2 regions of the Noviherbaspirillum sp. UKPF54 genome follow, and region 2 is predicted to be linked to the other one. Evidence: predicted binding sites of a transcription regulator. Region 2 holds the regulator's gene; the other holds the start of a gene.

Region 1 (11,655 bases), 660 kb from region 2:
GCGCAATCGTGGCGGCGCCGACGACGTCCCTTCCGGAATGGATAGGCGGATCGCGCAACTGGGATTACCGTTTCAGCTGGGTACGCGATTCGGTCTTCACCGTGCGCGCGCTCGACCGCCTTGGCTGCGACCGGGAGTCCGACCGCTTCTTGCAGTTCGTCCAGCGCAGCTCGGCTGGCAGCGCCGCCGAGCTGCAGATCATGTATGGCGTGGACGGCAAGCGCCGCTTGACCGAGGTCGATTTGGATGTGCTGGAAGGCTATCGCGGTTCGCATCCGGTGCGTATCGGTAATCTCGCCTCGCGCCAGAACCAGCATGATATCTACGGCGAAATCCTGGAACTGGCATGGTTGTGGCACGCCGAAGGCGGCAACATCGAACTGCAGTACTGGGATTTCCTGGTCGACGTGGTCAATGCCGCCTGCGAAAGATGGCGGGACCAGGATTACGGCATCTGGGAGTTCCGCGACGGGCCGCGCCACCATGTGCATTCCAAGGCGATGTGCTGGGGTGCGCTGGAGTACGGCATCAGGCTGGCGCAGGAAAGGGAGCTGCCGGCGCCGTTGACGCATTGGGTAGAAACCCGGCACCACATAAGGGAGACGATCGAAAGCGAAGGCTACGATGCGCAGCGCGGAATTTTCTTGCAAGCATTCGGCGAGGATTACCTCGATGCGGCGCTGCTGCGACTGCCGCGCATCGGCTTTGTCGCCTACGACGATCCGCGCATGATACGTACCACCGACGCAATCCGCGCCGGCCTTGAGCACGACGGGTTGCTAATGCGCTACAACTCACCCGACGGGCTGCTGGGCAGGGAAGGCGCGTTCATCCCATGCACCTTTTGGCTGGTCGACTGCCTCGCGCGGCAGGGGAGGCCGGAACTGGCCTGGAGCTATTATCAGCGTGGCCTGCGGTGCGCGAATTCGCTGGGCTTGTTTTCCGAGGAATTCGATCCGGATAGCGGCCAGATGCTCGGCAATTTCCCGCAGGCGCTGTCCCATGTATCCCAGATCATGGCACGCCTGGCACTGGCGGAGACGGCGCAATCCACGTCGAAGCCGGCGTGATGCCGCATGTCACGCTACACCGTAGTGTCCGGCGCAAAAGGCCTTTCCGTCGCAGATTTTTCCCGACAGCGATTGCATGTAATCCCTAGCCACATGTACCGTTAGTGCATTTTTACTATCTTTGACCTGAGTCAACGGGGCAGGATGACTTGTCCATGCCGATGGCATACAGTCTTTATGGGACTTCGATACAACCGCCGGTCGCCTTGCAGGGCATGGCCGGTCATGAATGTGGAGCGAATCATGAGCACCCTCGTATGGTCGCCTCAGATGGAACTTGGCATTCCAGGCATGGACAGTGCGCACCAGGCGTTTTTCGCGGAACTTGCGCATATCGCGGCGGCACCCGATGATCAGTTCGGCGCGCTCTTCTTTCTCCTCATCGCCAAGCTCGAGCGTGATTTCGAAGAAGAAGAGGAATTGATGGAGCGGATCGATTTCCCCGCCCTCAACAGCCACCGAGAACAGCATGCGCGAGTGCTGAGCGGCTTGCATCATGTCGTGCCGCATGTGATGAACGGCAATATCGGCATCGGGCGGCACGCGATCGAATTGCTGCAGGAATGGTTCCTGTTTCATCTGACCACGATGGACTTGGCGTTGGCTGTCGCACTCGATATGAACCCTGGACGCGGCGATTTGGCGGCCTCGCCGACGATTTCTCCAAAACCGGAACCCCCGCAGAATCGGGCGGCCGGCTAACTGGCCGGTTTATCGCGGTACTGATTTCGAACGAAAATTCCGGCGGCCTGGGCCGCCGGAACTCATGAATTCGACGTGCGCCAGGTTCCGTCCGCCTGGCGGCAAGCCGTGCCATAGATTTTTTCCTTTTTACCGCCAACAACACCGTCCACGGTGTACTCCCTGCATGGCGTTCCCGAGGTTTCATAGGTGCGTGTGGGCGTGACGGTGTACTGATTGCCGCTGTCGGGATTGCGCCAGTGCGACGAGGCACCGGTGCGTTCGGTTTCGAGGGCGCGCGTGACCTTGAGGCGATCAGTGTCGTCCATCGAGCGTCCAATCGCGCCGCCGATGAAGGCGCCAGCCAGCGATCCGGCGATGGTGGCGGCGGTCCTGCCGTCGCCACCGCCGACCTGAGAGCCGAGCACTCCGCCAAGCACGCCGCCAAGAACGATGCCGGTCTGCTCCTGGGTGGGCGGAGTATTGCAACCTGCCAGACTCAGTCCGCAGCATATGAGTGTGCAACGAATGAAAGAGAGTTTCATCGACAGTACCCTTTGTCAGAACGTGTTGGCACAAAGGATATCGATGGCATGCCATTGCCGTCTTGACAGCTGTCAATCGGTCAAGACAAGGTGGCTGGGCTTACTCGCGGACGGCAAGCACCGGCTTCCGGTGCATGGGTGTGACCGGTTGTTGCAAGGTCAGGAAAGTGTGAAACGACACGAACAGCAGCATGATCCACAAGCCGGGTTCGCGCCGACGGTCAATGAAGAACAGGCTGATGGCCGCAAACGCGACCGGAAACAGGATCTGCAGGTCGACGGTATTGTTGGTGGCGCGCTTTAGCAACAGGTTGAACGCTCTGACGCCATCCACCAGGGCCGCCGCCACGCGCGAGCGGTTGGCAAGCATCGTCAGGTCGGTTTCGACGAACCGCGCGATTTGGGCTGCGTCTTCCATTTTTGGCACGACAAAGGAAAGCAGCTTGTTTTCATCCTCCAATGCCCTTTGCAGGCGCTGTTCGATGTCGCGGTCGTTCCTGTCGTAACGCACAACCACCGACCCGGTAACCGGATTCGCTTCGACCTGGTGTACGCCGTCAACGGATGAAACGAGCTCGCGGACGTGGTGGAAGAACAAGGGATCGCCCTTTGCCTCGGGGGCCTTGAGGCGTATGCGTCCCGGCAGTCGATGGACCACATGGCATTGGCGCGGCATCGGATTGCCTTTGCAATGGAAACGATGCGAAATAGCAGTTTGACCTTTTCAGTTTCGCATCGTTCCTGGGGTAACCCGGATTGCAGCCGGGCTGGGCGGGCTGCACGAAGCCCGCAAGTCGGCGAGAATTGTCGGGAGATGCCGCTAGTGCAGCGTGTGATACGCCTTGCGAATCATCGTGAGCGCGACAGGCAGGCATTCGTGGCTCTGCAAATCGGCGGGCTGGTTTACCTTGGGAACGTAGCCCCAGCGAGAAGAACGCACCATGCGGATATACTTCATGTCGAGGTCGCCAGCCTCTTGCAGCGTCCGCAACGCTTCCTGTTCGATTTCATGCACCAGGCGCCAGGTCAGGACGCGTCCCGCCGTACGATGACGTTCCACGATCGCATCCACCGCGAGCTCAAGCCGCGCCTGGACCGCATGCAATTTATGGCCTTCAAAGAGTTTCATCCGACGTCACTTACTCCCATGGTTAAACTACTGTATGCGCATACAGTATAGAACAAAATGCTCCGCCATTCCATGAGGCTTCGCAAACCTCATTTCCGCCTTTTTTCCTGATAGATTTTTAATTCAGGAAAATTTTATATAGACAACATTTATGGGTGAATTTGCTGGCCCTGCGGCTCGCAAAGTCGTTGCATTGGCAACTGAATGGCACAAATAAATACCCAAATGGAATTAAATGCACCAAGGAAATGCCGCAGGGAAAACATTGGACGCCGGATGCGAAAACAAGTTCGCCCGGGGCGCCTAGAATCGAGGGGAGATAGCTACGCCTTGGCGATATGAGAGGTGCCGGCTTGAAAGGATTGTAATGCGCACTCCATGATCGTGCGCTTCATCAATTCGGCCGTTGTCGACAGCCGGCGGCTCTTGAGCCAGACGATGGCGAAATGGGTCTGCAACTGCGGTGGCAGTGGTAAATTCAGGCGCACCAGTTCGCGCCGTCTGATCTGCTCCTGGACCGCGCTGGGCGGCGAAAAGAACAGCACGTCCGTCAACACCGCGCTGGTGCGCAGCAGACCGAAGTCATTGCTGGCGACGGCGCTGGAAGACAGCATGCCGGCCGGCAGTTCGGGATACGCTGCCAGCACTCTTTCCAGCTCTTTCGGGATTTTCGTCAGTCCGGTGAACGGATACTTCTGCAAGTCCGATAGTGCCGGCTTTTTCTTTTTCAGTAACGCATGGCCGCTGCGCACGTAGACGCAGATAGGCTCGGCCGGCAGAGGCACCAGCTCGAACTCGATGATGTCTTCCAGCTCGCGCGAATCGGCGACGAAGAAGTCGATTTCTCCGTTGAGGAGCATGTGCTTCTGGTGGTCCCAGTAGCCCGATTCGACCACGACCTGCACGTTGGCGGCGACCTCGCGCAACCGCGCCAGTGCGACCGGAATCAGGGATGAACACAGCACAGTGCCGGCGGCGATGCGTACCGAGCCGTTCGCTTGGCGCTTGATGAGGTCGATCTCGGTATGCAGCTGCTGCACCTCCGACAGCAGCGAGCATGAACGCGACAGCAGCCATTGGCCGATGGGCGTCAGGCGCACGCCGCGCGACAGCCTGTCGAAAAGCACGACATCGAGCTCTTCTTCCAGCGTGCGTATGCTTTTCGAGAGCGCCGGCTGGGAAATATTCAGCCTGGCACTGGCCCGATGCACATTGCCGGACTCCGCCAGCGTCACGAAATGCTGAAGCTGCTTCAGGTTCATCCGATAACCTCAAGGTATCAGTCGCGATAGTAAATCTCATTGGACACTGCAATGAGCCATGCCAGATACTAAGCCAAACCGCCGCCGCCCCGAAAGGGGGAGGCGCCTCGCGGCATTGCCGCGGGCATCGGGCAGGCACACAATAATCCAGTTCGGGGAGACACCGGATGCCGCGTGACCAATCTCTTTTTCTGCAGCCCGCCTGCGCCGGCGATTACCGGGAGCTTGCGCGCCGGCGCCTGCCGCGCCAGTTTTTCGACTATCTCGACGGCGGCGCCTATGACGAATCAACGATGCGCGCCAACGTCGACGATCTACGTTCGGTGCTGCTGAGGCAAAGGGTGATGCGCGACGTGTCGCGCATCGACTTGCGCACCGAAGTGCTGGGGCAGAAGCTGGCCATGCCGGTCGTACTCGCCCCGGTCGGGCTGGCGGGGATGTTCGCGCGGCGCGGCGAAGTGCAGGCAGCCCTGGCCGCGCAAGGCGCGGGGATCCCTTTTTGCGAGTCGACCGTCTCGATCTGCCCGATGGAGGAATTGCGTGCGGCGGGCGCCGCGTTCTGGTACCAGCTGTATGTGATGCGCGACCGTGGATATGTGCGGGAGCTGCTGCAGCGCGCGCATGCGGCCGGCAGCCCGGTGCTGCTGCTGACCGTCGATCTGGCGGTGGTCGGCGCGCGCTACCGCGACGTGCGCAACGGCGTGACCGGAGCGCGCGGCCTGAAAGCCGGGCTGGCCCGCGCCTGGGACTTCGCCTCGCACCCTTCCTGGCTGATCGACGTTGCGCTCGGCGGCAAGCCGCTGGTGTTCGGCAACCTGCGCCAGGTATTGCCGCATGCACAGCGCCTGACCGACTTCAGGGCGTGGATCGACTCCCAATTCGACCCGTCCGTCACGTGGGACGACCTTGCATGGCTGCGTGACAACTGGCCGGGAAAGATTGTCGCCAAGGGCATTCTCGACGCCGACGATGCGCGCCGCGCGGCAGACCTGGGGCTGGATGGCTTGATCGTTTCCAACCACGGCGGACGCCAGCTGGATGGCGTGCCGTCGGCGATATCGGCCTTGCCAGCGGTGGCCGACGCGGTGGGCGACCGGATCGACGTGCTGGTCGACGGCGGAATCCGCAGCGGCCTGGACGTGGTCAAGGCGCTGGCGCTGGGCGCACGCGCCTGCCTGCTGGGGCGGGCCTGGGCCTACGCACTGGCCGCGCGCGGCGGAGACGGCGTATCCCACGTGCTGGACATCGTGAGCAAGGAAATGGAGGTCGCCATGGCGCTGACCGCCTGTCCGGACGTGCGTTCGATCACGCGCGAGGCGCTGGCAAGCCAGGCCATGACGGGGCCTGCGCAATACGCCGGCAGCGATGGCAAACATGGAGAAAGGAGGGCGCAATGCGGCAGTATCACAGCGATGTCGTCATAATCGGCGGCGGCCTGGCTGGCATCGTCGCGGCCCAGGAGCTGCTATCGTCGGGCAAGAGCGTCACCCTGCTCGACCGTGACGACGAGCAAAATTTCGGCGGCCTGGCCAAGGAAAGCTTCGGCGGCATCCTGATGGTCGGCACGCCCGAGCAGCGCCGCAGCAAGATCCGCGACACGCCGGAGCTGGCGCTGCGCGACTGGCTTTCGTTCGGCGACTTCGGCCGCGATCCGGCCGCCGAACTGTGGCCGCGCCGCTGGGCCGAGGCGTACGTGAACGACAGCTTCGGAGAAATTTACTGCTGGCTCAAGGAGCGCGGCATCCGCTTCCTGCCGCTGCCGCTGTGGGTCGAGCGCGGGCAATTCGGCGGCGGCAATTCGGTGCCTCGCTGGCACGTCACCTGGGGCACCGGCCACGGCCTGGCGACGCAACTGATCCGCACGCTGCTGGCGCACCCGCCACGACAGGCGCTGACGCTCGCGTTCCGCCATCGGGTCGACGACCTGAGCATGCAAGCCGGCCGCATCTGCGGCTGCTCTGGCGCGATCGAGGATACCGGCGAGGAATTCATGGCCAGCGCCGATACCGTGCTGGTGGCAACCGGCGGCATCAACGGCAGCATCGACCGGGTCCGCAAGCACTGGCACGCGGAGTGGAATGCGCCGCCGCAGACCATCCTCAACGGCTCGCACAAGTTCGCCGACGGCCTGCTGCATGACGCCGTCCAGGGGGCGGGCGGCAACGTCACCAATCTCGACCGCATGTGGAACTACGCGGCAGGCGTGCATCACTGGCGTCCGCGCAAGCCCGGGCACGGGCTGTCGCTGGTGCCACCGAAATCGGCGCTGTGGCTGAACTGGCGCGGCGAGCGCATCGGCCCGCAGCCGCTGGTGAGCGGATTTGACACGCGCGAACTGGTGACGCGCATCTGCAGCGAGGAACGGGCGTACTCCTGGCAAATCCTCAATCAGAAGATCGCGCTCAAGGAACTCGCCGTATCCGGCGCGGAATTCAACCCCTCCCTGCGCGACAAGAGCGTCGTCGGCTTCCTGCGCGATACGCTGCTCGGCAACCGCTGGCTGGTGCGCCAGATGACCGCCAATTGCGTCGACTTCGTGACCGCGTCCTCGCTGCCGGAATTGGTGGACAAGATGAATGATCTCCAGGGCGACCAGTCGGTCGACACCGCCACAGTAAGATCTGTGATCGAGTCTTACGATGCCGAGATCGCGCGCGGCTCGGCACTGCACAACGACGAGCAACTGAGGCGCATCGCCCACTTGCGCAAGTGGCGCGGCGACCGCATACGTACCTGCAAATTCCAGAAAATCCTCGACCCGGATGCCATGCCGCTGATCGCGATCCGCGAATTCATCATCAGCCGCAAGAGTCTGGGCGGCATCCAGACCGACCTCGACAGCCGCGTTCTGGACACGGCGGGCAATCCGATTTCCGGGCTGTATGCGGCCGGTGAGGCCGCCGGCTTCGGCGGCGGCGGGATGAACGGCTTGCGCGGGCTGGAAGGAACCTTCCTCGGCGGCTGCGTGTACAGCGCGCGGCGCGCCGCGCGGGCGATCGCGGGATGAACACGTTACCAATAATCAGATCAAGGAAACAAGCATGAAGAAAACCGCGGCATGGCTGGCCGTCTACGCGATGGAACAGCTTGGCATCAGGTTCACGTTCGGCATACCCGGCGTGCACAATACCGAGCTGTACGACGAACTCAACAACTCGCAGTCAGTGACGCCGGTGCTGGTGACGCACGAAGGCGGCGCGGCCTTCATGGCCGACGGCGTGAGCCGTGCCGCCGGCGACACGATCGGCGCGCTGGCCATCGTTCCCGCCGCCGGCTTCACCCACGCCGCCAGCGGCATCGGCGAAGCCTTCCTGGACGGCATCCCGATGCTGATTTTCTCGGGCGGGATCCGCACCGACACCGGCAAGCGCTTCCAATTGCACGAGATCGACCAGATGGAACTGGCCAAGCCCCTGACGAAGGCGGCTTTCCGCGTGCTGCGCCACGAGGACGTGGTGCCGACCATCTTCGAGGCCTACCGCATCGCCACCGGCGGCGAGCCAGGCCCGGTGCTGATCGAAATCCCGGTCAACCTGCAGCTGTTTCCCGGCGAAGTCGGCGAACTGCCGCGCTGGCAGGCGCCGCCGGCACAGCAGGCGCCGCAGCGCGAGCTGATCCGGCGCGCCGCCGATATGCTGCTCGGTGCTAGGAAGACGGGCTTGTTCGTCGGCTGGGGGGCGCGGGCGGCAACCGACGAGCTGGTCGCCATCGCCGAGCTGCTGCAGGCACCGGTCAGCACGACCTTGCAGGGCCTGTCGACCTTCCCGGGCGACCATCCGCTGCATGCCGGCTTCGGCTTCAGTCCGTCGGCCGTGCCGGCCGCGCGCAACGCCTTCAGCGATTGCGACGCGATGCTGGCGGTCGGTACGCACTTCGGCGAGATCCCGACCGGCAGCTTCAGTGCCGTGGTACCGCGTAACCTGGTGCATGTCGATATCAATCCCGCTGTGTTCGATGCCAATTACCCGGGGGCCGTCAACATCGCCGGGGATGCGAAGGCGACGCTGGCGGCGCTGCTGGCGGAACTGAAAGCGCGCGGGCCGCGGGCGGCGAATCCCGAGCTGCAAGCCCAGATCGCGCGCGACAAGCGCGCCTATCGCGAGGAATGGTATGCCCACGACAGCAAGGGCAGGGTCAATCCGGCGCACTTCTTCGACGAGCTGCGGCGCCAGATGCCGGACGACGCTGTCACCGTGCTCGACGACGGCAACCATACCTTCCTGACCGCCGAGCTGTTTCCTATCCATCGCGGCGGCAGGCTTCTGACACCGACCGACTTCAATGCCATGGGCTACGCGGTTCCGGCCGCCATCGGCGCCAAGCTGGCGCAGCCGGACATGGAAGTGTTTGCGATCGTCGGCGACGGTTGCTTCATGATGACTTGCATGGAAATCGTGACCGCGGCCGCCAACCGGCTCGGGATCATCTATTTCGTATTCCACGACGGCGAACTGTCGCAGATCGCCCAGGCGCAGCAGATCCCGTACAACCGCAAGCCGTGCACCGTGCTGGCCGGGCCGAACATCGAAGGCATCGCGCTGGCCACCGGCGCGGCCTACGTCGCGATGCGGGACGAGGCGGGGATCGCCGGCGCGATCGGCGAGGCAAGGCGCGTCGCCGCCGGCGGGCGCCCGGTGATCGTCGATGTTGCGATCGATTATTCGAAACGAACCGCCTTTACCAGCGGCACGGCCAAATCGACGTTCAAGCGCTTCCCGCTGTCGCAGCGGATGCGCTTCGCCGGGCGCGCGCTGATGCGCAAGGTGACCGGCTGAACGCGCGCATCCGTGTATCCGCGTCAGTTGCGCGGGCGCTGGCGGTGGAACACGAGCGGGCTGTATGGCACGGCCGACGGCGGCGGGGAGTTGAGGACGCCCGGCTTGATGGCGCCGACGACGTGCATTTCGCACGGCTTGCAGTCGAAGCGCAGCGTGTAGCGCTCGTTGCCGCTGACTAGCGTCATCGGCTCGGCGCGCACTTGGCCCTGGACGCCCTGCACGCCCTTGGCCTGCTTGGGGCACAAGTTGAACGAGAAGCGCAGGCAATGCTTGGTGATCATCAATGACACTTCGCCGGCTTCCTGGTGCGCCTCGTAGGCCGCGTCGATCAGCTGCACGCCGTGCTTCTGGTAGAACGCGCGCGCTTTCTCGTTGTAGACGTTGGCCAGGTAGGACAGTTGCGTTTCCGGGTAGGCCGGGCACGGCTGCGCGGGAGCCTTGCGCGGCGGGCGCTGCCAGGCAGCCAGGCGTGCCGCCTCGTGCGCCGCAATCGCGTCGCGGCGCAGCGCGTTGATGGCCGCCGCCGGCACGAACCAGGGCTGGGACAACGCCAGGTCGATCTGCGCGGCCTCGAACATGGTGTTGCCGAGCTTGCCCAGGCTGGCGCGCAGCGCGCTTTCTGCCTGCGCCGGCTGCTCTGCCGGCTGCAGCGGGATGGCGGCATCGGCGATGGTGGATACGCCGTCCTCGTCGCTGATCGACAGGCGCAGGCCGCCCGCATGCTCGGATAGAATCAGCCGCAGTGCCACCCGGCGTTCCGCCGATTTCTTTTGCAGTGCTGCCTCCCACTGCCGGTCGCGGTTCCGGTGAATCACGCTGCCCACCTTCAGCCCGGGCAGGGCCGCCATCGCTTCGTTGGGATATACGCGCCAGCGCTGGCCCTCGTCGTCCCCGCCGATTTTTTCGACACGGTTGGCTAGGATGCCGACCGTCTCGCGCTTGTGCATGTAGTTCAGGCCGTCGCCGTTGGCCATCGCCGCATCGGCTGTCATGTCGAAATGGTCGGCCCCGATGCGGATGACGCTGCCAAGCTGGGTGCCGACGTATTTGGGTGAATCGAACGCGCCAATGTCGGGCTGGCGCCCCTGGGCAAAGTAGTCCGTGTGGCCGCGGTGGAAGTTCTTGTCCACGTCCGGCGAAAACAGCAGGCGCGTCGTTCCGCTCGAAGCGCGTGAGAATTCGGGGCGGCGCTCCAGGATATCGTCGAGCAGCCGCCGGTAGTGGCCGGTGATGTTTTTCACGTAGCCGATGTCCTTGTAGCGTCCCTCGATCTTGAACGAGCGGATGCCGGCATCGATCAGAGCCTCCAGGTTGCGGCTCTGGTCGTTGTCCTTCATCGACAGCAGGTGCTTTTCGTAGGCAACGACGCGGCCCTGGCCGTCGGTGAGGGTGTAGGGCAGGCGGCAGGCCTGCGAGCAGTCGCCGCGGTTGGCGCTGCGTCCGGTGTCGGCGTGCGAAATGTAGCACTGGCCGGAAAACGCCACGCACAGCGCGCCGTGGATGAAGTATTCGAGCGGAGTATCGGCCGCCGCGCGGATGGCACGGATCTGCTCCAGGCTCAGTTCGCGCGCCAGCACCAGCTGGGAAAAGCCGACCGCGCCCAGAAAGCGGGCCTTGTCCACGGTGCGGATGTCGCACTGGGTGCTGGCATGCAGCTGGATCGGCGGCAGGTCCATTTCCAGCAAACCCATGTCTTGCACGATGAGCGCGTCGACTCCGGCGTCGTACAGCTGCCAGATCTGCTTGCGGGCGGTTTCCAGCTCGGCGTCGTGCAGGATGGTATTCATCGTCACGAAGATCCGCGCATGGTAGCGGTGCGCGAATTCCACCAGGCCGGCGATGTCGGCGAGCTCGTTGCTGGCGTTGTGGCGCGCGCCGAACGCGGGGCCGCCGATATAGACCGCGTCGGCCCCGTGCAGGATGGCTTCCCGGCCGATCTCGACGGTTTTGGCGGGCGATAGCAGTTCAAGCTGATGGTCGGAGAGCGACATGGGCGAAATCCTGTGGAGAAGGCGGGAATTATAGCCAAATCGGGGCGGCTGCCTGAGCCACCTTGCCAGTATCAGATTCCTGTTTCGGGATGCAAGTTCTCGTTCGCGCCGGTTGTTTTCAAAGTGGCAATGCAAGCACGCTCTAACGCGCGATCATGGCCATTTTGACCATGTTTATTCCACCCGAAAGACAGCCCGG
Region 2 (11,655 bases):
GCCGGCTTGGTGGCGTTGATCAGCTTGACAATGTGCTGAAAGATGATGCGATGGTCGTAACGATAAAAGTCGTCTTCATTGATGAAGTCCGCAATCCGGTCCCATGCGCCATTATCCAGAAGCAAGCCGCCGATGACCGACTGCTCCGCTTCAATGGAATGGGGAGGAACGCGAAGCGCGTCCAGCTGGGGATCGCTTTTACGATCGTCCCTGCGATCGAAGTTGCGATCCGTGGTACGTGTATTCATGGCGCGCATTATACCTGCTCGTCCAAAGCCGTAACACGCGGCGCCCGGGAATATTCCTCTTGCCAACCTTCAATATTTTTCACATTTTCAATTCACTGCCACGCCACTAACTGCCTTGACACTTACTGACTAGGCAGCTATATTTCATTTCATTGCTTCTTCTTTTCGTCAAATCATGTCCGAGCCATACAGCTTGAAAAATTACAGTCCCTGCGAAAGCGTCGGTTTTCTGCTTAAACGTGCCGGCAATCAACTCGCATTAACAGTCGACCGGCGGCTGGCCCCCTTCGACATGACACACGCACAACTCGGTATCTTCCTGAAATTGTTGCATGGACAAGCCAGGACCGCGGCCGACCTCGCGCGTGAACTCCTGGCCGATACCGGCGCCATGACGCGCATGCTCGATCGCCTGGAAGAAAAAGGCTTCATCCAGCGTGTGCGCAGCTGCGCCGACCGACGCGTGATCGAAGTGTCGCTGACCGATAAAGGACAGCAGCTAGCCGACCAGATGACGCAGGTCGTGGTCGATACCCTGAATCACCATCTACGCGGCTTCACTGAGGCGGAAATTGACCAGTTTAAGGATTTCCTGCGCCGCATGATCGCCAACGCCTGACCTCACCGTTCCCAGCAAAACAACGACAACATGACATCTGCACACTTTCCGCTCATGCAGCGACTTTCCCGCCGTCGCCTGCAAACGCTGTCCGCTGCATCCGGAGCGCTCCTGCTCACGGCCTGCGCCGGCTTTCACCCGGTCGAACAAAACGTGAAGCAGATCGATGCCGTTTCGTTTGCGCAGCCGACCGCCATCGGACAAGCCGCCGCCGCGTGGCCGAAGGATGAATGGTGGCTCGCCTACCAGGACGCTCAACTGGATCAACTGATGCGGCATGCGCTGGCGAACAGCCCGACGCTCGCCGCCGCCCAGGCCCGCATCGCCCGCGCGCAAGCGTCGGCCGAACTCGGGCGCGCGGCGGACCGACCACAGGTCGGCGCCGGCATCGACGCCAGCTACGGCCGGCAGTCGGAAAATTACCTGGTCCCGCACCCACCGCTCGGCCCTGCCGGCAAATACATCAGCCAGGGGCAGGCCGCGGTCAATTTCGGCTTCGAGCTCGACGTCTGGGGCAAGAACGCGGCATTGATCCGTGCCGCCGACGCGCAGCTGAAAGCGGCGGTCTTCGACCGCGACGCCGCCCGGCTGGCGCTCACCACCTCGATCGCCCGCGCCTATGCCCAGCTGGCGACGCAATATGAGTTGCAGGACGTGCTCGACGCCACCCAGCAGCAACGCCGGGACATCCACAAACTGATCGACCAGCGCGTGGCCAACGGCCTCGACACGAAGGTGGAAGTCAAGCAGGCGGAAACCAACGAAGCCGCCCTGCGCATCGAGCAGGAACAACTTGCCACCGCCATCAAGGTCACGCGCCTGCAGCTCGCCGCGCTCGCCGGCGACATGCCTTCCGCTGCCGAATCCATCAAGCGCCCGGCGATGTCAGGCGCTTCCTTCACGGTGCCGGCCAACCTGCCGCTCGACCTGCTGGGCCGCCGGCCGGAGCTGGCCGCGCAGCGCGCCCGCGTCGTCGCTGCGATCGGCGACAAGGAAGCGGCCAGGGCGCAGTTTTACCCCAACATTAACCTGAATGCGCTGATCGGCTTCCAGTCCATCGGACTCGGCCAATTGTTCAATGCCGGCAGCCTGATCAACAGCGTCGGGCCGGCGGTCCGGCTGCCGATTTTCGACGGCGGCCGCCTGCAGGCGAACTATGCAGCCAAGGCCAGCGACATCGATGCCGCCATTGCGCAATATAACCAGTCGGTGCTGAACGCTGCGCAGGACGTGGCCGAGCAGCTCACGCGCGCGGCCGACCTTGCCCGCGAAGAAGCGGCGACGCGCGAAGCGCTGGCCGCCGCCGAGGAAGCCCATCGGCTCGCCACCCTGCGCTACAAGGGCGGGCTGTCGCCGTACCTGACCGTGCTGACCGTCGAAACCCAGTTGCTGGCGCAACGGCGCGCGATGGCCAGCCTTAAGGCGCGACGCGACGACTTGCAGATCGCGCTGATACGCGCGCTGGGTGGCGGATTCGCCGAGCCGGGCACGGCACAGTCTCTTGCGCAGCACTGACGCGCACAGCCAATTCAAACAGATACCAATCCAGGAGAAATCATGAGTGCAGCACCGATCGCATCGACGAACCAGGCCGCCCCTTCGGGCGCGCCCAAGCGCAAGAAAATCCTGCTGACCATCGGCGCCGTGTTCGCGGCGGCCGCCGTCGGCTCGGGACTGTATTGGGCGCTCGTATCTCGCTACATCGAAGACACCGACAATGCTTACGTTCAGGGCAATGTCGTGCAGATCACGCCGCAGATCGCAGCCACGGTCGCCAAAATCTACGCGGACGACACCAGCATGGTCAAGGCAGGACAGCCGCTCGTGGCGCTCGACACGGCCGATACCGACGTTGCACTGGCGCAGGCTGAAGCGCAGCTGGCGCAGACGGTGCGCGAAGTGCGCACGCTGTACGCCGCCCAGGCACAGGCCAGCGCCAACCTGGCCGTGCGCGAGGCGGAACTGGCAAGAGCAAAGGATGACTTGGGGCGCCGCAAGGCGCTGGCCGGTTCCGGCGCCGTGTCGTCGGAAGAAATCCGGCACGCTGAAAGCGCAGTCGCAGCCGCCCAGGCTGCGCTCGCGGCGGCGAAAGAGCAGCTCGCTTCGGGCCGCGCCCTGACCGAGGGCACCAGCGTCGCCAATCATCCGAACGTGCAGCGCGCCGCGGCCCGGGTGCAGGAAGCGCTGCTGGCGAAGTCCCGCTCCACCCTGTACGCCCCGGTCGGGGGCGAAGTCGCCAAGCGCAGCGTGCAGGTCGGACAGCGCGTGACGCCGGGCGCGCCGCTGATGGCGATCGTGCCGCTCGACCAGTTGTGGGTCGACGCCAACTTCAAGGAATCGCAGCTGCGCGAGATGCGCATCGGCCAGCCGGTGACACTGACCGCCGACATCTACGGCGGCAAGGTCAAATACGCCGGCAAGGTGGAAGGTCTCGGCGCCGGCACCGGTTCCGCGTTTGCCTTGCTGCCAGCGCAGAACGCGACCGGCAACTGGATCAAGGTAGTGCAACGCGTGCCGGTACGGATTGCGCTCGATCCGAAGCAGCTGGCCGAACACCCGCTGCGCGTCGGATTGTCCATGCACGTCGAAGTCGACCTGCACGAACGGCAAGGCGCGCCGGTCGGCGAGAGTGCCGGCCGCGCGCATGCGCTGACGGCTACCACGCCCGGCAATCCGGTCGACGCCGCCGCCAAGGCGCGCATCGATACGATCATTGCAACCAACCTGAAATAAGGACACCGGATGCAATCGGAATCGAACAACAACGCATCGCCGGCTGCGCCGCCGGCGCTGCAGCCATTGAAGGGGCCGGCGCTCTTATTGCTGACCATCGCGGCGGCATTGTCGACGTTCATGGAAATCCTCGACATCACCATCGCCAACGTCTCGATCCCGACCATTGCCGGCGCGCTCGGCGTGTCGACCAACCAGGGAACCTGGATCATCAGCGCCTACTCGGTCGCGGCCGCCATCGCTGTGCCGCTGACCGGCTGGCTGGCGCGCCGCGTTGGCGAGGTGAAGTTGTTCGTGATGTCGGTCCTGGCATTCACGCTGATGTCGGCGCTGGCAGCGTTCTCGGTCAACCTGCCGATGCTCGTCGTGTTCCGGTTGCTCCAGGGCCTGGTGTCGGGGCCGATGGTGCCGCTGTCGCAGACACTGCTGGTGCGGAACTTCCCGCCCGAAAAGCGCGGCGCGGCGATGGGACTGTGGGCGATGACGGTGATTCTTGCGCCGATCGCCGGCCCGCTGCTGGGCGGCTATATCAGCGACAACTACCACTGGTCGTGGATTTTCCTGATCAATATCCCGATCGGCCTGTTCGGCGGCATCACCATCTGGACGCTGATGCGCAAGCGCGAATCGGCCACCGTCAAAATGCCGCTCGACGTCGTCGGCCTGCTGCTGCTGGTGGTCGGCGTCGGCAGCCTGCAGCTGATGCTGGAAATCGGCAAGGACTACGACTGGTTCGCGTCGCCCTTCATTACGGCGCTCGGCGTCATCGCAGTCGTGGCGCTGACCTTCTTCATCGCCTGGGTGCTGACCTCGGACCATCCGATCGTCGAGCTGCAGCTATTCCGCGACAAGAACTTCCGCTACGGCGTGATCCTGCTGTCGGTCGGCTTCATGACCTACTTCGGCTCGGTCGTGATCTTTCCGCTCTGGCTGCAACTGGTGATGGGATACACCTCCGCGCAGGCCGGCGCGGCGATGGCGCCGATCGGCATCTTCACGCTGATACTGTCACCCATCATCGGCAAGAACATCGCGAGGCTCAACCTGCGCGCACTGGCGACCTTCGCCTTTATCGTGATGGGCGCGGTATCGCTGTGGAATACGCAGATGTCGCTCGAAGTCGGGTTCTGGGACATCGTCAATCCGCGGCTGGTGCAAGGCATCGGCATGGCCTGCTTCTTCCTGCCGGTGCAATCGCTGATGCTGTCCAATATCACGCCCGACCACATGGCGGGAGCATCCGGCCTGTCCAACTTCCTGCGCACGCTGGGCGCCGCGATGGGCACTGCGATCAGCGTGACGATGTGGGAGCACTTGGCGACCGATCACCATTCGCGGCTGGTGGAAAACGTCTCGCATTTTTCACCGGCCAGCAACGAGTACCTCGGCACCCTGCAGGCTGGCGGCCTGTCGCTCAATCAGGCGTTCGCAGTCGTGGAGCGCACCATCAACGCGCAAAGCTACATGCTGGCGACCGATGACTTCTTCCTGTATTGCTCGGTTGCGTTTTTCGCGCTGACCAGCCTGGTCTGGCTGACCAAGCCGAAGAAGGGTGTGGCCGCAGCCGTGGGACATTGACATCCAAGCGGAGCATAAAAAAAGCCGGCTCGAAAGCCGGCTTTTTTATTGGGAGCGATTTCGCTTACGCTTGCTCGCCCACCACGGAAACGGTGATTTCCGAGATCACGTCGGTGTGCAGCGCAACCGAAATCGGATGCTCGCCGGTGGTCTTCAGCGGGCCTTGCGGCATGCGGATCTGTGCCTTCTCGACCGGGAAGCCTTGCTTGGTCACGGCAGCGGCGATGTCGGCATTGGTCACGGAACCGAACAGACGGCCGTCGACGCCAGCCTTTTGCGCGATCTGAACGGTCATGCCGGTCAGTTTTTCGCCCTGGGCTTGTGCCGCTGCCAGCTTCTCGGCTGCAGCCTTTTCCAGTTCGGCGCGCTTGGCTTCGAATTCCGCCACGGCGGCCTGCGTTGCGCGGCGTGCCACGCGTTGCGGGATCAGGAAGTTACGTGCGTAGCCGTCCTTGACCTTCACCACATCGCCGAGGTTGCCGAGATTGACGACTTTTTCCAACAGAATGACTTGCATGTTTTTCTCCTATTTCTCAGTCGTCAATCAGGCGTTGTGCAGATCGGTGTACGGCAGCAGCGCGAGGTAGCGGGCGCGCTTGATCGCGGTGTCGACCTGACGCTGGTAGTGTGCCTTGGTGCCGGTCAGGCGTGCCGGCATGATCTTGCCGTTTTCCTGGACGAAGTCCTTCAGGGTGTCGACGTCCTTGTAGTCCACTTGCTCAACGCCGGCGGCGGTGAAGCGGCAGAATTTCTTGCGCTTGAACAGCGGGTTTTGCTGCTGGCGCTTTTGCTTGAGTTTGCTCTTGTCGAATTTTTTACCGAATGCCATGTTTGGCTCCTGTATCTAGTGATCTGATGTATATGCCTCGACGTCCGTGACGTGGAAGACGAAGCTTTTGCTGTTTCGGTTCTTGCGTGCCAGGAATCCGGTGAAGCGGTAGGCCACTCCCAGCTCCGCCCGATTGACTTTTCCGGAGATTTCGCCTGCGGCGACCGCAGCGATTTCCAGTTCAATCTGGCGCGGGATGCCTGCCTCGACCTGCTCCGATTGGTGCGATAACTTCGCCGACGCAATCGGAATGCCTGCCGGCGTGTATCGCAATGCATCGCGCTCGGCAATGACGGCGACCAACTGAAGCTGGTTCACGCTCCTGGCTTGCGCAATTACGATGCAGCTGCCTCGCTGCGCTGGCTCTTGGCAGCGTCTTCCTTCTGGACCGCCTTCATCATCGGCGACGGCGCAGTCTCGGCCTTCTTCATCTTCACGGTGAGGTGGCGCAGCACGGCATCGTTGAACTTGAAGCCGGTTTCGATTTCAGCCAGAGTCTCGTTGTCGCACTCGATATTCATGCAGACATAGTGTGCCTTGGCCAGCTTCTGGATCATGTAAGCCATCTGGCGACGGCCCCAGTCTTCGATGCGATGGATCTTGCCGTTGCGGGCGGTCACGATGCCCTTGTAGCGCTCGATCATTGCGGGCACTTGCTCGCTCTGATCCGGATGCACGATAAATACGATTTCATAATGACGCATGTAATCTCCTTATGGACGGATTAAACAATCGCCCACCCCGGCGTCAAGACAGGTGTGGGAAGAGGAAAGCCGACGATGATAACCCGAAAATACAGAAAGCTCAATGCTTTCAAGCGCTTACACCCCAACGGCAGCGCCGGCCGCATGGTAACGGGGAAATTAATGACGTGGGCGCTTGCATTCGCCTAGAAGCTGTATAAAAATACAGTCTGTTTTTATGAACAGCGTTTATCGACGCTCAGGTGCCGCCATGATCAAACTTACCGCCCGTCAAGAGCAAATTCTGAATCTGATCAGGGAAGCGATCGAAAATACCGGATTCCCTCCAACACGGGCTGAAATCGCGGCCGAACTGGGGTTTCGTTCGGCCAACGCGGCCGAAGAGCACTTGCAGGCACTCGCCCGCAAGGGAGCGATTGAAATCTCGCCCGGCACCTCGCGCGGCATCCGCTTGCGCGACATGAATGGCGACAGCGGACTGGGCCGTATCGGCGCCAAGCAAATGGCGCTCCCCCACCCCGCGCTGATGCAACTGAGCCTGCCGCTGGTTGGTCGTGTCGCCGCCGGCTCGCCCATCCTCGCGCAGGAACACATCGAAGCCACCTATAGCGTGGACCCGTCGCTATTTTCCTCCAAGCCCGATTACCTGCTGAAAGTGCGCGGCCTGTCGATGCGCGACATCGGCATCATGGACGGCGACTTGTTGGCGGTGAAAAAAGTGGACAGCGCAAAGAACGGCCAGATCGTAGTGGCCCGACTAGGCGACGATGTAACGGTCAAGCGCTACAAGAAATCCGGCTCGGTCATCGAACTCCTGCCCGAAAATCCGGATTTCAAGCCAATTCGCGTCGACGCCAGCCAGGAGGATTTTGCACTGGAAGGATTGGCGGTCGGCCTGCTACGGGCTTGGGGCTGAGGCCTCCCTCGACAACAAAGCAATCTCGCCGTGCAATCCAGGCCGTTTCACGCGGCGGCTTCCCTAGCGCGGCACCTTCTTCAAAATTTGCCGGGCGATGCCTCGCAATATATTGACTTCCTCGGTTTCCAGCTGAGTCCGGGAAAACAGCCGTTTCAGCCTGGGCATCAATTTCTTCGGATTGTCGGGATCGAGGAATTCGACCGCCACCAGCGCCTCCTCGAGATGCCGATACATGCCCTCGATCTGCGCTAGGCCAGCCGCCTCTCCCTGAAACCCGATCGTCGTCGCCGGTGGCGCGTCGCCGACGGCGGCCTGTCGCAACTCATATGCCAGCACCTGCGCTGCCTGCGCCAGGTTCAGCGATGAATACTCGGGGTTGGCCGGGATATTGATCAGGACATTGCACTTTTCAACGATTTCGTTCGGCAAACCATACCTCTCGTTGCCGAATACCAGCGCAGCATCCAGGCCGGCATCGACCGACAGCTGTCCAGCCAATGAGCGCGGCGTAATGACAGGCGGCGAAAATTCCCTCGGCCTGGCACTTAAGGCCGCAGCAAAATTGCAGCCGGCCAGCGCTTCGCCGATCGAACCGACGATCTTTGCGCTGGCCAGGATATCCTGCGCGCCGCTGGCGAAGGCAATCGCCTCCTCCTGCCGGTTTGCGTCCGGAAAGCGGGGATTCACCAGCACAAGGCGTGAAAACCCCATGGTTTTCATGGCGCGCGCCACCGAACCGATATTGCCCGGATGACTGGTTTCCACCAGCACGAAACGCAGGCGGTCAAAAAGAGAAGTACTGGTTTGTTGCTGGTTCATTTAAAATAGCGGCATTGCGCGGCAAGCGAACAACTGTCCGATATTGCCGCATCGCTCATTAATTCATTTGTGGTCCGAAAACCGGAACCGCAATTTTAACGGAACCTCTATGCATCCCATGCTGAATACGGCGGTGAAAGCCGCACGCCGCGCAGCCGCGGTCATCAATCGCGCCTCCTTCGACATCGACCGTGTCAAGGTCACGGAAAAAGGACACAACGATTTCGTCACTGAAGTCGACAAGGCCGCCGAACTGGCGATCATCGAGGTTCTGAAAACCGCCTACCCCGACCACGCCATCCTGGCCGAAGAATCGGGCGCCTCCGCCAACCTGCACGACGAAAACGAAAACGTCTGGATCATCGATCCAATCGACGGCACCACCAATTTCATCCATGGGTTTCCGCAGTATTGCGTATCGATCGCCCTGCAACAGCGCGGCCAGATCACGCAAGCGGTGGTCTACGACCCGACCCGCAACGACCTGTTTACTGCATCCAAGGGCGCCGGCGCCTACCTCAACGAAAAGCGCATCCGCGTCAGCCGCCGAGACAGGATGGCCGACGCGCTCATCGGCACCGGCTTCCCGTTCCGCGGCACCGACCACCTGGACGAATACATGAAGATGTTCCGCATCATGACGGAACGCTGCGCGGGCCTGCGCCGTCCGGGCGCCGCCGCGCTCGACCTGGCCTATGTGGCCGCCGGCCGGCTCGACGGCTTCTTCGAAAAAGGCCTGCAACCTTGGGACGTAGCAGCCGGTTCACTGCTGATCACGGAAGCCGGCGGCATCGTCGGCAACTTCTCGGGCGAATCCGACTACCTGTACAAGGGCGATGTCATCGCCGGCACGCCGAAGATTTTCGCCCAGATGATCGCACAGCTGTCGCCCTTCGCGAAGTAAGGCACTGCAGTTCCACGGCGGGACGAGAGTCCCGCCTTCCTCCCTGGCTTTATCCCCGCGCTGCTCCGGCCGCGTCACGCACAGCGCGGTTTTCTGCCGCGCCCCATCGTCTTTGATCGCATCCGCCATTAAAATGGCGGATTGCATAGACTCCCGCATGGCGCATGCCCGCCGGACAGAAAGATAGGAATGGATTTGAAGCCCGCCGCACGCCTCGACAAAGACGCCCCCTCATTACCGCTGGAAGACACGCTGTCCAAGCATACTCCGATGATGCAGCAGTACCTTCGCATCAAGGCGGACCATCCGGACACCCTCGTGTTCTACCGGATGGGCGACTTTTACGAGCTGTTCTTCGACGACGCTGAAAAGGCGGCGCGCCTGATCGGAATTACGCTGACGCAGCGCGGCTCCTCCAACGGCACACCAATCAGGATGGCGGGCGTGCCATTCCACTCGGTCGACCAGTATCTGGCCAAGCTGATCAAGCTCGGCGAATCGGTCGCGATCTGCGAGCAGATCGGCGACCCGGCGACAAGCAAGGGCCCGGTGGAGCGCAAGGTGGTGCGCGTCGTCACGCCCGGTACGCTGACCGACTCCGACCTGCTGCCGGAGAAATCCGAGCGCCCGCTGCTGGCGTTGTGCACGCTTGCGCAGCGCAAGAGCGTCACGGTCGGCCTTGCCTGGCTGTCGATGGCCAGCGGCGCGCTGCGGCTGATGGAGTTCGCCGGTGACGCAAAATCGTTCGATGCACGCCTGAAGCAGGAGCTGGAGCGCATCGCACCGGCAGAAATCCTGCTCACCGACGACGCCGAGCTGATGACGCTGCAGGCGCCCGGCAAGTTCACCTCTTCCCCGCAATGGCATTTCGACCCCGAGCACGGCAAGAAGGCTTTGCTGGGACAATTGGGAGTGGCCTCGCTGACCGGCTTCGGCGCCGACGGATTGAGCGCAGCCCTTGGCGCCGCGGGAGCCTTGCTGCGCTACGCCCAATCGACCCAGGGTAAAGGCCTGCAGCATGTACGCATGCTGGCGGTCGAATCGGAAAACGAATTCATCGGTTTGGACGCCGCGACCAGGCGTAACCTGGAACTGACCGAAACCATCCGTGGCCAGGAAGGATCGCCATCGTCCCCCACGCTGTTCTCGCAGCTGGATCACTGCCGCACCGCGATGGGCTCGCGCCTGCTGCGCCACTGGCTGCACCATGCGCGGCGCGACCAGACAATCGCCCAGGCGCGCCACTCGGCGCTGAATGCCCTGATGCGTGCCGACGCTTCGACCGGACTGTCCGCGGCGCTGGCCGCCATTCCCGACATCGAGCGCATCACCACGCGCATCGCCTTGTTCTCGGCACGCCCGCGCGATTTGGCGGGATTGCGCGGCGGCTTACAGCAATTGCCTGCGCTGCGCGACTACGTTGCCCTGTGCGACCAGGACGCCGAGGCGCCGTTGTTGAAGGCCATCCGGGAAGCGCTGGCAACGCCGGACAAGTGCCTGGACCTGCTCGAACGCGGCATCACGGCGGAGCCGTCCGCCATGGTGCGCGACGGCGGCGTCATCGCGCGCGGCTTCGACGCCGAACTGGACGAGCTGCGCGCGCTGTCGGAAAACGCCGGCCAGTTCCTGGTCGATCTGGAGGCCCGGGAACGCGCGCGAACCGGCATCGGCAACCTGCGCGTCGAATACAACAAGGTGCACGGTTTCTACATCGAAGTCACGCACGGCCAGACCGACAAGGTGCCGGATGATTACCGGCGCCGCCAGACGTTGAAGAATGCGGAACGATACATCACCCCGGAGCTGAAAGCCTTCGAGGACAAGGCGCTGTCGGCCCAGGAACGCGCTCTGGCGCGCGAAAAATACCTGTACGACCAGCTGCTCGTCGAACTGGCGCCGCACATCGGCACGCTGCAGCGCATCGCGCAGGCCATCGCGCAGCTCGATACGCTGGCATCGCTGGCGGAGCACGCGATGCGCCACAACTGGTGCGCGCCGCAGCTGGTGCCGGAACCGGCCATCCGCATCGAGCAAGGCCGCCATCCGGTCGTCGAAACCCAGATCGAACGCTTCATCGCCAACGATTGCGAGCTCGATTCCGAACGCAAGCTGCTGCTGATTACCGGCCCCAACATGGGTGGTAAGTCGACCTTCATGCGGCAGGTGGCGCTGATCACCCTGCTCGCCTATGTCGGCAGCTTCGTACCGGCGACGAGCGCGACGATCGGCCCGATCGACCGCATCTTCACCCGCATCGGCGCGGCCGACGACTTGGCAGGCGGGCGCTCCACCTTCATGGTCG

What was found. Region 2 encodes LexA, which represses DNA repair genes until DNA is damaged. Its sites were predicted from a motif close to ACTGTATNNNNATACAGT; they were not measured.
Region 1: the regulator LexA is predicted to act here: its motif matches at 3,455-3,472, upstream of FAY22_RS08255 (DUF2471 family protein).

What each region holds. Positions count from the first base shown of each region.
Region 1 is NZ_CP040128.1:1,770,963-1,782,617, reverse strand. It holds gene FAY22_RS08275 (glycoside hydrolase family 15 protein) at 1-1,070, shown strand, start outside; gene FAY22_RS08270 (bacteriohemerythrin) at 1,296-1,772, shown strand; gene FAY22_RS08265 (RT0821/Lpp0805 family surface protein) at 1,835-2,296, opposite strand; gene FAY22_RS08260 (HMA2 domain-containing protein) at 2,397-2,972, opposite strand; gene FAY22_RS08255 (DUF2471 family protein) at 3,117-3,425, opposite strand; gene FAY22_RS08250 (LysR family transcriptional regulator) at 3,749-4,687, opposite strand; gene FAY22_RS08245 (L-lactate dehydrogenase) at 4,855-6,111, shown strand; gene FAY22_RS08240 (FAD-binding dehydrogenase) at 6,081-7,694, shown strand; gene FAY22_RS08235 (thiamine pyrophosphate-binding protein) at 7,729-9,462, shown strand; gene FAY22_RS08230 (U32 family peptidase) at 9,486-11,456, opposite strand.
Region 2 is NZ_CP040128.1:1,111,029-1,122,683, reverse strand. It holds gene FAY22_RS05285 (replicative DNA helicase) at 1-248, opposite strand, end outside; gene FAY22_RS05280 (MarR family winged helix-turn-helix transcriptional regulator) at 541-867, shown strand; gene FAY22_RS05275 (efflux transporter outer membrane subunit) at 898-2,382, shown strand; gene FAY22_RS05270 (efflux RND transporter periplasmic adaptor subunit) at 2,425-3,600, shown strand; gene FAY22_RS05265 (DHA2 family efflux MFS transporter permease subunit) at 3,610-5,178, shown strand; gene rplI (50S ribosomal protein L9) at 5,243-5,695, opposite strand; gene rpsR (30S ribosomal protein S18) at 5,723-6,007, opposite strand; gene priB (primosomal replication protein N) at 6,023-6,325, opposite strand; gene rpsF (30S ribosomal protein S6) at 6,343-6,711, opposite strand; gene lexA (transcriptional repressor LexA) at 6,962-7,627, shown strand; gene FAY22_RS05235 (RNA methyltransferase) at 7,691-8,449, opposite strand; gene FAY22_RS05230 (inositol monophosphatase family protein) at 8,559-9,353, shown strand; gene mutS (DNA mismatch repair protein MutS) at 9,624-11,655, shown strand, end outside.